4 regions of the Nocardia sp. 348MFTsu5.1 genome follow, and region 3 is predicted to be linked to each of the others. Evidence: predicted binding sites of a transcription regulator. Region 3 holds the regulator's gene; each other region holds the start of a gene.
What was found. The regulator LexA, encoded in region 3, represses DNA repair genes until DNA is damaged. The targets are predictions, from matches to a motif close to CGAACANNTGTTCG.

Region 1: the regulator LexA is predicted to act here: its motif matches at 1,859-1,872, upstream of H290_RS29545 (HNH endonuclease signature motif containing protein).
Region 2: the regulator LexA is predicted to act here: its motif matches at 1,477-1,490, upstream of H290_RS30350 (HNH endonuclease signature motif containing protein).
Region 4: the regulator LexA is predicted to act here: its motif matches at 2,140-2,153, upstream of H290_RS0117080 (HNH endonuclease signature motif containing protein).

Annotation. Positions count from the first base shown of each region.
Region 1 is NZ_KB911523.1:109,673-112,864, reverse strand. It holds gene glpR (gephyrin-like molybdotransferase receptor GlpR) at 212-1,378, shown strand; tRNA gene H290_RS0123240 (tRNA-Ala) at 1,423-1,495, shown strand; gene H290_RS29545 (HNH endonuclease signature motif containing protein) at 1,895-3,192, shown strand, end outside.
Region 2 is NZ_KB911520.1:26,914-30,105, forward strand. It holds gene H290_RS30350 (HNH endonuclease signature motif containing protein) at 1-1,423, opposite strand, end outside; gene H290_RS0120440 (APC family permease) at 1,757-3,192, shown strand, end outside.
Region 3 is NZ_KB911514.1:259,614-262,805, forward strand. It holds gene hflX (GTPase HflX) at 1-79, shown strand, start outside; gene H290_RS0113780 (acyl-CoA dehydrogenase family protein) at 193-1,335, shown strand; gene lexA (transcriptional repressor LexA) at 1,418-2,137, opposite strand; gene H290_RS31170 (LysM peptidoglycan-binding domain-containing protein) at 2,328-2,834, shown strand; gene nrdR (transcriptional regulator NrdR) at 2,925-3,192, shown strand, end outside.
Region 4 is NZ_KB911516.1:283,794-286,985, forward strand. It holds gene H290_RS0117070 (amidohydrolase family protein) at 1-566, opposite strand, end outside; gene H290_RS0117080 (HNH endonuclease signature motif containing protein) at 813-2,027, opposite strand; gene H290_RS0117085 (hypothetical protein) at 2,253-2,525, opposite strand; gene H290_RS0117090 (hypothetical protein) at 2,535-2,795, opposite strand.

The DNA.
Region 1 (3,192 bases), on a different contig from region 3:
GCGGGTGAAGGGGTGGTGAACGAGGCGATTGTCGCGCGTGGCGTGGACCGTGCGCGGTGTGTCCGGGTCGACAAATCGCCGACTTGTCGGCGCGTCTGCGCTGTTGGGGCGGGCTCTGGCAATAGCCTGGCTTGGAGCGCTTGTTACGGGAGTGACGAACGCGCACTCGGCTGAACGGTCGAGCGAGGTTGCCGAAGGGAAGGAGCTGCCCATGCCGAATTCGCTGTTGTGGGTGTGTCTGGTGGCGATCTGGCTTTTTGTTTTGGTGCCGATGGTCGTGAAGTCGCGACCGACCGTGCGCAAGACAAGTGACGCAGCGCTGTCGACGCGTGTGCTCCACCGTGGCGGACGGAACATTGCAAAGACCAAACGACGCATGGCCTCTGGCCGGCACCCACACGACGCCGAGTGGGAACCGCCGGTCCGCGAGTACCGCAAGGTTGTTGTGACCGGTGGAACCGCAACGGCGGTCAAGGAAGCCGACGTTGATGTTGATGAGGTCGACGACGTTGATGTCGTGGACGCCGAGACGACGGATGCACCAGAGGCCGACAAGACTCCCGTGATGAAAAAGGTTGCAGTCGAAGCAGACTCCGCAGCTGATGACGACTCCGACGAGGTCGAGGGCGACAGCGACACTGACATCGAGGCAGAGGCGGACGACAAGGCAGACGTTGACGTTGTCGACGGCGCTGATGATCTCGAAGACGCCGAATCAGACGATGACGACGCCGTCGCCGAGAGCGAAGACGAACTCGACGAAGACTCCGAAGATGCTGAACTCGAAGATGCTGAGTACGACGACGACCTCGAAGACGACGACTACGAGGATGACGCCGAATACGACGACCTCGAAGACGATGCTGACGAAGACGACGCCGACGAGGAAGTGGTCGAAGACAATTCGGCCCGACGCACCCGTCGTGGCGGCTTCGATCCCGAGGCCGAACGCGAACGCAGCGACAAGCGCTACCGGTTCCGCCAGCGTGTGATGGTCCTGCTGGGTGTGCTCGCACTGCTCAGCGTTGGAGCGGGCGTCCTGCTCGGTACGGTCGGGTGGATCGCCACTGCGGTGTTGGTCGTCGGACTGGTCGGCTACATGTTCTTCCTGCGCCGCGCAGTACGCAATGAGCAGCGGATCTTCCAGCAGCGGATGCGTCGTCTCGCCCGTGCACGCCGTGAGGAAGAAGAGCGTCGCGCGCATCCGGAAGTCGACCCCCGCGCCGACATCCCGGCCCGCCTGCGCCGCCCCGGAGCGATCGTTCTGGAGATCGACGACGAAGACCCGATCTTCGATCATCTGCCCAGCTACGAGCACGTTGCACGCATCGACGACATCGATCGCGAACATTCCTACCGACGGGTTGTGGGCCAATAACCGGCCAGTGTTAACCTGTTCAAGTTGCTCGCGAGGGCAACGAAGGGGCTATAGCGCAGTTGGTAGCGCGTCTCGTTCGCATCGAGAAGGTCAGGGGTTCGATTCCCCTTAGCTCCACTCCAAATTCCCGGTCAGAGGCATATTTGCCTACTGGTGTTACTTCATCCTTTGGCTTACTGTCCGCAGGAATTGTGTCAGCACCCTTTTGGTCTCATTTGGCATCAAGCACATGCTGACCTCTTGGCGGTGGATGTCGGCGGACGCCTACGCGATTGCCGGTTGTCAGAGATCGTGTGGTGCGCCCAGCGGAACCGGCGTTGACCCCTCTCGTGTTCCGCTGAGGGGTCGGCACAGCACCGAACGCCATCAGTGATGTTAACCGCGTAGCAGTCCGTCGCGGCTGTTGGTGAACACGAACTCGCCCCCCGCCACTTGGGTGAACCTTCGTCGTAGAGCTTGTCGGTGGGCCGCGTTATCCTGGGAACATACTTTCGAAGAGTTGATCCGGGGGGGTCGATGTCGGATACACCAGCAGCCACGTCGGTTCCGGACGCGGTCAGTGCGGCCGCCGAGGTCGAGGCGGCGATCGAGCGGCTCCTGGCTGCCGATCTGTCGGTGTTGTCCGATGAGCAGAGCGCCCGGCTGGTGGAGAAGATTGAGGTCGGATCACGGAAGTTGTCGTATGCCGGGCTGACTGCCGCGGCCGGGATCGATGCCCGCCGGGCGTACGCGAAAGCCGGGTATCCCTCGACGTACGGGTTTTTGAAAGGTCAACTGCGCCTGGGTGATGGTGCTGTCAAACGCCGGATCGCGGCGATGAACAATCTCGTTACCCGGATCACTCCGACTGGTGATGTTCTCGATCCGGTGTGTCCGGCCACCTCAGAGTTGCTGCGGCGGGGGGTGATTGATCTCGACCACATCCACGCAGTCTTGGGCACTCTCGACGAGATCCCGTCGAATATTGCGGCTGAGGAACGCGAGAGCGCGGAGCGGACGATGGCAGGGTTTGCTGCCGACTTCACCCCGACCCGGCTGTCTGCGCTGGGTGATCGGCTGATCGCGCATCTCAATCCGGACGGGTCGTTGACCGACGAGGGTGATCGGGTCCGCAAACGCAGCCTGCACCGTGGGCGGCAGGATAAAGATCTGATGGGCAAGATCACTGGTCGTCTCGATCCCACGACGCTGGCGTTGTTCGATGTGTTGCTGGCTATTTGGGCTGCGCCCGGTATGAACGATCCGGGCAACCCTGACTCGCCGTCGGGTGCTGCTGATGATCCGGGGATCGATGCCGAGGTGCTGCGGGCGGCGGCGCAACTGGACTGCCGTAGCCAGGATCAGCGCAACCACGATGCCCTCTCGGCGATGCTGAAGTATCTGATTTCCTCTGGTCAGCTCGGTAACACTCACAATGGTCTGCCGGCGCAGTTGATCATCTCGTTGAGCAAGGCTGACCTGGAGGCCGCAGCGGGTGTGGCGCACACCGCGACAGGGGTGGACATTCCGGTCGAGGACTTGGTGGATCTGGCCGCTGACTGCGATCCGAATCTGGCGGTGTTCAAAGACGGTTCCAGTGAGGTCCTTTATTACGGGCGGGCGCGCCGGGGTGCTTCGATGTGGCAGCGGATGGCGATGGTCGCCGCCCAGCGCGGTTGTACCCACCCGGGTTGTGATCAACCTGCGGCGTGGTCTCAGGCCCACCATGGCGCACAGGATTGGGCTGATGGCGGGTTGACCGATATCGACAGTCTGGCCTGGGCGTGTGGGCCGCACAACCGGATGGTCGGGGACGGACCCGGTCAATGGCGAAC
Region 2 (3,192 bases), on a different contig from region 3:
CGCGAATACGCACGAACGCGCCCAAGGCTGTTGATAGCCGATAAGGATTCGACCGCATGGTCATCGGCATGGGCGATGAACCGGTGCCGCGAATGTAGACGCGTTCACTCCCTGCGGTGCAACACTGCCGCCTTGGTCTCATCTCTGTATCGGGACAAGGCGACGGCCGCGGCTTGGCAGGTGGAGCCTCACAGCCGGCAACGATCGGACCGTTCTTGGTCCTCGGCGTGGCTGCGGATTCAGCGTTCGCCGGGCCGGTCTCCGCATCAACTGGTTCGGGTTCGACAGCCACCTCCGATCCGTCATCGACTGCTTCGCTGGGAGCGAGGCTCAAATACTGCGTCGCAGCAGAATCCTTCGCATTGCTGTCACCGAACTTGGTCAACCGTTTCCATTCGGCGAGTCGTTCAGCTGTTGTCGTCTCCGGAGCACGGTCGGGAACCTTGGGCGCAGACGCACTCACATTCGCCCTCGACGCATTGTTGCCGGCCACGTCTTCAGATGCCCGATTCTTGACCAACTCGCCGCCGAGTGGCCGAATCCGCGCATCGCGACGGCGAGCGATATCACCGGCGTGATCACCTGAGACCACTCCGTGGCCATCGATGAATCCAGGGTTACTCGCCCGTCCTTCTGCAGTCGCCTGATCCATCACCACATGAACAATGAATCGTGTCGACCCATCCGCGTCATCGCTGGAATCACGAAATGCGTACTCACACTCCTCATTGCCGCATTCACAGGCGAAATCGACACCCATAGTCGCGCAAAAAAGCGCATCAGAAAGTCGTTGCGGCTTGGTTCTGGGGTCAGCATTGCACACCTGGACCGCCAGCTCTTGAACTCGCTTATCCAACAACAACGCATTCTCGGCTGTCATGGAAGCGACAATGTCGGCCATGCCGTCTTGGGTGGGATATCGCCGGAAGCTCCGGCCATCCTTGGCTCTTTCGCGACGTTCTCGAACGCCTTCTGGATCATGCCGAAACACGATCTGATCGACCATGTTCCGCATCCGATCGATCGACCACGACCCGTCGCGCCACAACATCTCGGCAATCTCAGCATCAATCGCCGCTGCCCACGGCATACCCTCGACAAGCTCTGTGCGCGAGATGATGTCGGAAATATGATGCGGTGCAACTCTGCCCGATTTCAATGCATGGTTGACGAGCGGCAACCGGTCGCGCAACGCCAGTGCACGCCGGAGTACCCCATCAGCGGACCCCGGAGTCAGGTTCAGGCACGCGGCGATTCGCGCGGAGCATTGCGCCCATCCATCAAGTTGACGGAGATCCTCCGTCTCGGCAGGCTTGGCAAGCTGCCGATGAATCTCCGCCGCAGTGGAGTATTCCGCCCATGCCGCATAGCCTTTCGCGTGAGCAACCTTCCGTAGCGATCGCACCAACTCCTGCGGACTCAACAGAGACGGGGACGACACACCCAGGTCCCCGAACGCTGCTTCCACTTCATTCTCGAACATGTGTTCTACTATGCCACGGGCCTACGACAGCACCTACGACAGCACGACTGCGTCGAACCCAAATCTGTGGATAGCTGTCGGGACTGTGGATAGACCCCGACGATCAACGGGACACCCGCAGTTCGTCGCCGATTCCGTCTGCCGATCGCCATACCTACGACTGATTTAGTCGAAATGTTACCGATTTGGAAATCATTCCATCGTTGCTCAGCGCCAACACTACGAAAATCGTAGTGTGAGCGTGTTCGAATCCCTCACCCTCGGGAGACAACCATGGCCATTACGGAAGTACCGGGTCCGACCGTTCCGGACAAAGGCCTGCGCGCCGGGGCCCTCGGACTCTTCGGCAACGTCGTCATCGGACTCTCGGCGGTCGCACCCGCCTACAGCCTGGCGGCCACACTCGGATTCGTCGTCGCAGCCGTGCACGAGAAGGCGCCGGCGATGTTCGTCCTGGCCTTCATACCCATGTTGCTGATCGCCTTCGCCTACCGGGAACTCGGCGACGACACCCCGGATTGTGGCACCACCTTCACCTGGGGCACCAAGGCTTTCGGTCCGTGGGTCGGCTGGATCGGCGGCTGGGGTCTGGCCGTATCGGCGATCATCGTTCTCGCCAACGTGGCCGAGATCGCCGGCGTCTACCTGCTGAAATTCCTGAACCTCGACTCATGGGCGGAGACGCTCTGGATCAAGGTCCTTCTCGGGTCCGTCCTCATCGTGATGATGACGTGGGTCAGCATCCGCGGCATCCTGATCAGTGAGCGAATGCAGAACGTGCTCATCATCATCCAGTTCGGCGTTCTGATCATCGCCAGCGTCATCGCACTGTTCAAGGTCGGATTCGACAAGGCCGGTCCGCAGGCCATCGACCCGAGCCTGTCGTGGCTGTGGCCCAGTGGGCTGTCCGCCTCGTCCATCGCCGAGGCGGTAATCCTGTGCATCTTCATCTACTGGGGCTGGGATGCCTGCCTGGCCATCGGCGAGGAGACGAAGGACTCCGCCAAGACACCGGGCCGCGCCGCGGTCATCACCACGATCATCCTCGTGTGCACGTACGTCCTGGTTGCCTACGCCATTCAGTCCTTCGCCGGATTCGGTGAGGAGGGAATCGGTTTGAACAACCCCGACAATACCGATGACGTCCTCACCATCCTCGGCGATCCCGTGGCCGGTTCGGTGATGGCATCGCTGTTGCTGCTGACGGTCTCGATCTCCGCCCTGTCATCGACCCAGTCGACAATTCTGCCCACCGCCCGCGGAACGTTGTCGATGGCCGTATATGGCGCCATCCCGAAACGCTTCGCGAGTATCCACCCTCGATACATGACACCGGCATTCGGCACAGCGGTCATGGGCGCCTCGGCACTGATGTTCTACGTGGTGCTCTCCCTCGTCAGCGAAGACACACTCGGCGACTCCATTGCGTCCCTCGGCCTCGCCGTCGCGTTCTACTACGGCATCACCGCATTTGCCTGTGTCTGGTACTTCCGGCGGACACTTTTGCAGTCGGCCCGCAATCTGTTCTTCCGCGGAATCTTCCCGCTGATCGGCGCGCTCGCCATGACGTGGGCATTCATCCAGAGCGCGATCGACATGTATGCCGTGGACTACGGATCCACATCGGTCGGCAACGTCGGCGGTGTGTTCATCATGGGCGTGGGCATGCTGGTCCTCGGTATCCCATTGATGTTGCTGTGCTTCGCTTT
Region 3 (3,192 bases):
CGGCACCGAGATCGTCGCCAGCGTTCCCTCGGCACTGGCCAATGCACTGGCCGAGTTCGCCGCGCCCCATCTGTTCTGAATCCGGGCCTGGACAGGTCGTCTTGCCCTGACTGAGCGCTCCTTGGGTTGAATGTAGAATCCAGTTACAGTTGCTGGCAACCTCGTTTGGACACCCTCGTTATGGAGACTTTGATGGAACGCACGATTTTCGAGCCTGAGCACCTCCTCTACCGCGATTCGTACCGCAGCTTCCTCGAGCAGCATGTGGCGCCGCACCACGCCCGCTGGGAAGAGCAGAACATCGTCGATCGCGACGTGTGGATCGAAGCCGGTAAGAACGGCTTCCTGGCCGTTGACGCGCCCGAGGAGTTCGGTGGCGGCGGAGTCGACGACTTCCGCTATCAGTGCATCGTCTCCGAGGAATCCGCACGCGGTGGGTTCAGCGGCCTGGGATTCACCCTGCACAACGATGTCATCGCGCCGTACCTGCTGGAGTTGACCAACGACGAGCAGAAGGCGCGCTGGCTCCCGGGATTCACCTCCGGTGAGCTCATCACCGCCATCGCCATGACCGAGCCCGGAACCGGCTCGGACCTGCAAGGGATCAAGACGACCGCCAAGAAGGACGGCGATCACTGGGTGCTCAACGGATCGAAGACCTTCATCACCAACGGCATCAACGCCGACCTGGTGATCGTGGTCGCGCGCACCGATCCCGAGGCCGGCGCCAAGGGTTTCTCCCTGCTGGTCGTCGAGCGCGGCATGCCCGGCTTCGAGCGCGGCCGCAACCTCGACAAGGTCGGCATGAAGGCGCAGGACACCGCCGAACTGAGCTTCGACAACGTCCGCGTACCCGCCGAGAACCTGCTCGGTGAAGAGGGACTCGGCTTCATCTACCTGATGCAGAACCTGCCGCGCGAGCGCCTGTCGATCGCCGTGGTCGCCGCTGCCTCCATGGAGAAGGTCCTGGAGACCACCGTTCAATATTCCAAGGACCGCAAGGCTTTCGGGCGTTCGATCGGCAACTTTCAGAACACCCGCTTCCTGCTGGCCGAGCTGGCCACGTCCACGACGACGACGCGCGTGTTCGTCGACCACTGCATCGGGCTGCTGAACGAGAAGAAGCTGACCGTCCCCGATGCCGCGATGGCCAAGTACTACGCCACCGAGAATCAGGTGCACCTGATCGACCGCTGCCTGCAGCTGCACGGCGGCTACGGCTACATGCGTGAATACTCCGTCGCGAAGGCGTTCCTGGACTCACGCGTGCAGACCATCTACGGCGGCACCACCGAGATCATGAAGGAAGTCATCGGACGCAGCCTCGGGGTCTGATCACTCAAACATCAACGCGCCGAACGGCAGAAGGCGGGTGCACCGGATCTCCGGTGCACCCGCCTTTTTCGCATGTGTGTCTCTAGAGTCGCCGCATCACTGTCACAACTTTGCCCAGGATGACCGCATCGTTGCCGGGGATGGGATCGAATACCGGGTTGTGCGGCATCAGCCACACGGCGTCTTTGGTGCGCTTGAAGGTCTTGACCGTGGCCTCGCCATCGATCATCGCGGCCACGATGTCTCCGTTGTCGGCGACGTTCTGCTGGCGTACGACCACCCAGTCACCGTCGCAGATCGCGGCGTCGATCATCGATTCGCCCACCACCCTGAGCAGGAAGAGCGAACCCTCGCCGACGAGTTCCTTCGGGAGCGGGAAGACGTCTTCGACGGCCTGTTCGGCGAGGATCGGGCCACCGGCCGCGATCCGGCCGAGGACCGGGACAAATGTCGGCGTCGGAAGTGATTCGTCGGGTGCCTGCACCTGACCGGCAGCCGTGGCCGGGTTGAGGTCGGTGTCCTGGATGTTTACCGCGCGGGGACGGTTGTTCTCGCGCTGCAGGAAGCCTTTGCGTTCGAGTGTGCGGAGCTGGTGGGCGACCGACGACGTCGAGGTCAGGCCGACGGCGTCACCGATCTCCCGGATGCTCGGCGGGTAGCCGCGCTCGCGGACCGAGGCGCGGATGACCTCGAGTACGGCTTTCTGGCGGGCGGTCAGTGAGCCTTCTGCCAGCGGTCCGGTGGCGACCACGGTGGTGGCGGCTCCGTCCGACGGCGTCGGGGGCTGGGTTGTATCGGCCATCAGGTCCTCCAGTTCGTGCGGTATCGGGCGGGGTCCATGTGGACAAAGGTAGTGCAAATCATCACAAGTCTCAAACATTTGTTCGATCAGGCGTGGCGCTTGTCGGAACCCCGTGATACAAATCGAACACTCTTTCAATCGAACGAGTGATCGAATGCACCATCGATCCGATGATCCGAGGACTGAACCCATGACTGCAGCCACCACCATCATCCGGCCGGCCACAGCTCGGCCCGTTCACCACGCCGAGAGCGCTACCGTTCCGCGTACCAAGCGGCCCTTGCGGCCCGCGGACACCGCCCGTCCGGCCGATCGCCGGCTGCCTGCTCAGCGCCGCGTGGCCGTCTCCTGCGCCGAATCGCGCAACACCGAACAACGAATGCCGACCGCTCGCGAGAAGGTCTTCGCCCGTCGGCGCGCCTGGGCGGCCGGCGCCGTCGCGGGAATCGGTCTGATGCTGATCGTTGCATTCATGACCTTCTTCGGCGGCGTGATGGAGCAGTCTGCTGATCCGGGGCGCGTCGGCACCCAGGTCGTCCGGGTTCAGTCGGGGGAGTCGTTGGGGGCCATCGCTTCCCGGATCGCACCCGAGATGCCGGCCGAAGCCGTCGTGGCAAAGATCATGGAGCTCAACGCGATGAGCAACTCGGCATTGTCGGTGGGGCAGGCGCTGGTCACGCCGGTCTACGTCAGGTAGATGATGCAGGGGCCCACAGCCCGGGCGGTATCCTCGGAACCACAGCGTCTGGTCACTCCGCCCAGGCCGTCGACCGTCGAGGAATCGTGCATGCATTGCCCGTTTTGCAAGAACGAGGACACCCGCGTAGTCGATTCGCGGGTGGCGGACGAGGGACAGGCAATCCGTCGTCGCCGTGCCTGTTCGGAGTGCGGACGCCGTTTCACCACGGTGGAGACCGCGGTGCTCTCGGTGGTCAAACGGACCGGCGTCACTGAACCTTTCAGCCGCGAGAAGGTCATGCGCGGCGTCCGCCGGGCCTGCCAGGGCCGAGCTGTCGACGATGACAAGTTGCAGCATCTTGCGCAGCAGGTCGAGG
Region 4 (3,192 bases), on a different contig from region 3:
GCGATAGGCTCAGGACCGGTGTGAGTTCCCGGTGCCGGTCCGGACCCGCAGTGGATCACCACCGGTACGCCGGCGTCCGAGATGGTGCCCCAGACATCGTCGAGTAGTGGGTCGATGGGACTGTAATCGCCCACCTGGATATGCGACTTGAACACTGCCGCACCGGATTCGATGGCCTCGGCAACATACTTCGGCGCCGACTCCTCCGGATAGAACGTGGCCGTGTGCAGGCATTCGGGGGTGCGCGCGGAGAAATCGGCGGACCAACTGTTGAGCCAGGCGCCCATGTTCGGCTTGTGGGGATAGATCATCGACGTGAACGCCCGGACCCCGAAGTCCCGCAGGGTCTCGATCCTCTGGTCTTCATCGGCCCGGTAGGTGATCGGCCACTCGCGGCCGATCAGCGGTCCCGCCGAATCGAAGTACGCCCACACCTTGTCCATCACCGGTTTCGGCATGAAATGGGTGTGGACGTCGATGAGGCCAGGCAGGTCCAGCCCCTGCCAGACCGAACGAACGGCTTTCGCCTCATCCACCGACAGAGCTCCTGATCCGCACACAATCATTCACGTTACCGGTGGCCGCAAGTGCCGGATCGATGGCAGAGGGCGGTGCCGTTGAACGCACCGGTGTGGTGCTGCCGCCGCAGCCCGATCTCCGAATGGAGCGGACTTCGTCCGACGGCAGCACCACACCGTCCTCACACTATGGAGTTGTCAAGGTTCGATCGCGGTCCCGACGTCACATCGGGTGCGGCCGGTAGAGAGTTGGATTCGGGTGACTCGAGGCAGCGGGTCAGGTAGCGAGGTGAGTCAGGCGGCGAGGGTGAGTGTTCGTCGGTTGTAGGCCGGTAGCGGTCTTCGCTGCGGGTCGATGTCGGCCGGTGGGATCAGCCAGGGGTGTCCGTCGGAGCCCATGATCACGTCCCAGTCGGTGTGGTGGACCGCCCTGTGGCAGGTGCGGCACAGCAAGCACCCGTTCTCCAGGGTCGTGGCGCCGCCATCGGCGAAGTGTGTGATGTGGTGGCAATCAGACCAGGTGACCGAGGCGCCGCACTTCACACAGCAGGTATCGCGGATGATGATCGCTTTGCGGACCGGACCGGTGAACAGGCGTTTGGGTGGACTCAGATCGATCGGGACTTCTTGGCCGTCGAGGGTGATCTTGGTGATCGACGAATCACACGCCAGGGCCAGGGCGGTCGCTTCGGTGGTCGGCCCCATCCACCGTAGTGTCGCGGCTTGGGGATGATCGGCTGGGACGGTGACCATCACCTCGGTCCGCGGCGCCGACACCAGGTCTTGCCCACCGCCGCCGCAGTCGAGGAGTTGGTGCAGCGCATCGGCGCGGCGCTGGGTCGGTGTGCGTGGATCGTCGCTGCCGTCGGGTTCGGGACGGGCTCTGGACCAGAAATCCAACGCGGAGAACAACTTTTCCCCGATCACCGCATCCACATCGAACCTGCCGACACATCGTCCTTCAGGGTTGACGACGTAGTCCAGATTGTTCAACGACCGGTCTTCGGCCGGCGGCGGACCACCGGTGTCATTGGCAACCCGATTGCCCAGACCTCGCGCGACCGCTCCGATCTCCGACGGTGGTGCACCGGAGATGGCGTGGCTCAACAGTTTCCGCTCGAACTCCACCCGCTGCTCACCGGTCACCACCTCGTCGGATCGGTCCACGATATGCGCGACGCCTTTGACGATCGCATCGACATGTTCGGAGGACAGGTACCCGTCCCGCGAGTACCCGGCAGTGCGATCCAATCCTGCCAAACCGGACCCGACACGGATCCACCGATACGCCGCACCTGGCGGGGCGCCATTGGCCTGCAACAACTTTGCTGATGTCGATCCGGCTTTGCGTGCCATACCTGATTGATCGATCACCGCAGCACACACCGCGAGCTGATGCTCGCCGGCATTGCGCAGCGTGATCAGGTCTTTCGCCAGGGCGAGCAGATCGCCGGGGTCATCAGGAATGACCAGGTCAAACAGGGAATCGACGACATCGAGAAGCCGCATCACAGAACACCTTCCAGGCAGAAAGCAACAGGAAGTTGACCCGATTCACATGGGAAGGTGTTTGGCTCGACTCGTCATATCTTTGCGGTCAACTGACTTCATACTACAGACTCGAACGCATGTTCGCAAGGGCAATTCCGGGGCTTTTGCGGTGATTCTCGAGTCGCGAGATCTCCGGGTCGCAGTCGAGGGCGATCGATACTGCTGCGCACCTGAGGGTGCGTATCATCGTTGTTCCCAGATGAGGTCGTCGCGGATCTGTTGGGCGAGTTGTTCTTTGATGTTCTGTGGCATGTCGATGTGCCAGCCGTGGCGGCGGTGCCAGTCGTCGTGTGCGTCGTGGAGACGGGCGTTGAGTTCGGTGTGGTCGATGGGCGGTGGTGTGTAGGTGGGGCGTGCGTGGGGGAATTGTCGGTAGATGTCTTCGGCGGTGGTGCCTTGGGGTGAGCGCAGGGCAGCCATGATGTGTGGTGGGAAGGTGGGTTCTCTTGTAGTCATCAGATCTGGCTACTCGCTGCTGGCGGGCCAGCCGGGGCTGGGGGTGTGGATGTCCTGCGAGATGGGGGCGGGTGGGGTGTTGCAGCGTTCGGCCCGATCGGTGTGCTTGTAATCTTGGCTGATGCTGTCGAGGATCGTCCAGTCGCCGTAGACGTTGTGGGTCGGGGTTGGCTGGTTGCCGTGTTGATGTGCTGGGGGTGCGGCGCCGGTGCGTTGGTAGGTGAAGATCATGGCGTAGTCAATGTTCTGGCTGGTTCGTGAGCAGATCATGACTCTGCCAACGGCATTGGAGGGTGGAGTCCAGTCGGCGATGCCGGCGGGTCTGGGTCGATGAATGGAACAACCCAAGCAAAGATGGTGAAAGGGGGGCCATTGCGAGGGCCGTTGCTGCGTCTATTGGGCCAGTGGTACCAACTGTCTCCGGTGGCTTCGGCCCAGCCTGGGAAGTATGCGGATGGGCCGAGTTCTGATCGTAGAATGTAGGACTCGAAGATGGCTCGGGCGAAGGTGCCGTCGGGGGTGTCGAGGTCGAGGTGTGGGGTGTCGAACCAGACCACTGGGTAGTCATCGACGGTCCGTTGCGGCGAGCTGGTTGTGCTGGCTACTTCGGGCGAATCGGCGAGTCCGCAGCCGGTGATGGTCAATGTGAGAGCGATCGACACTGCTG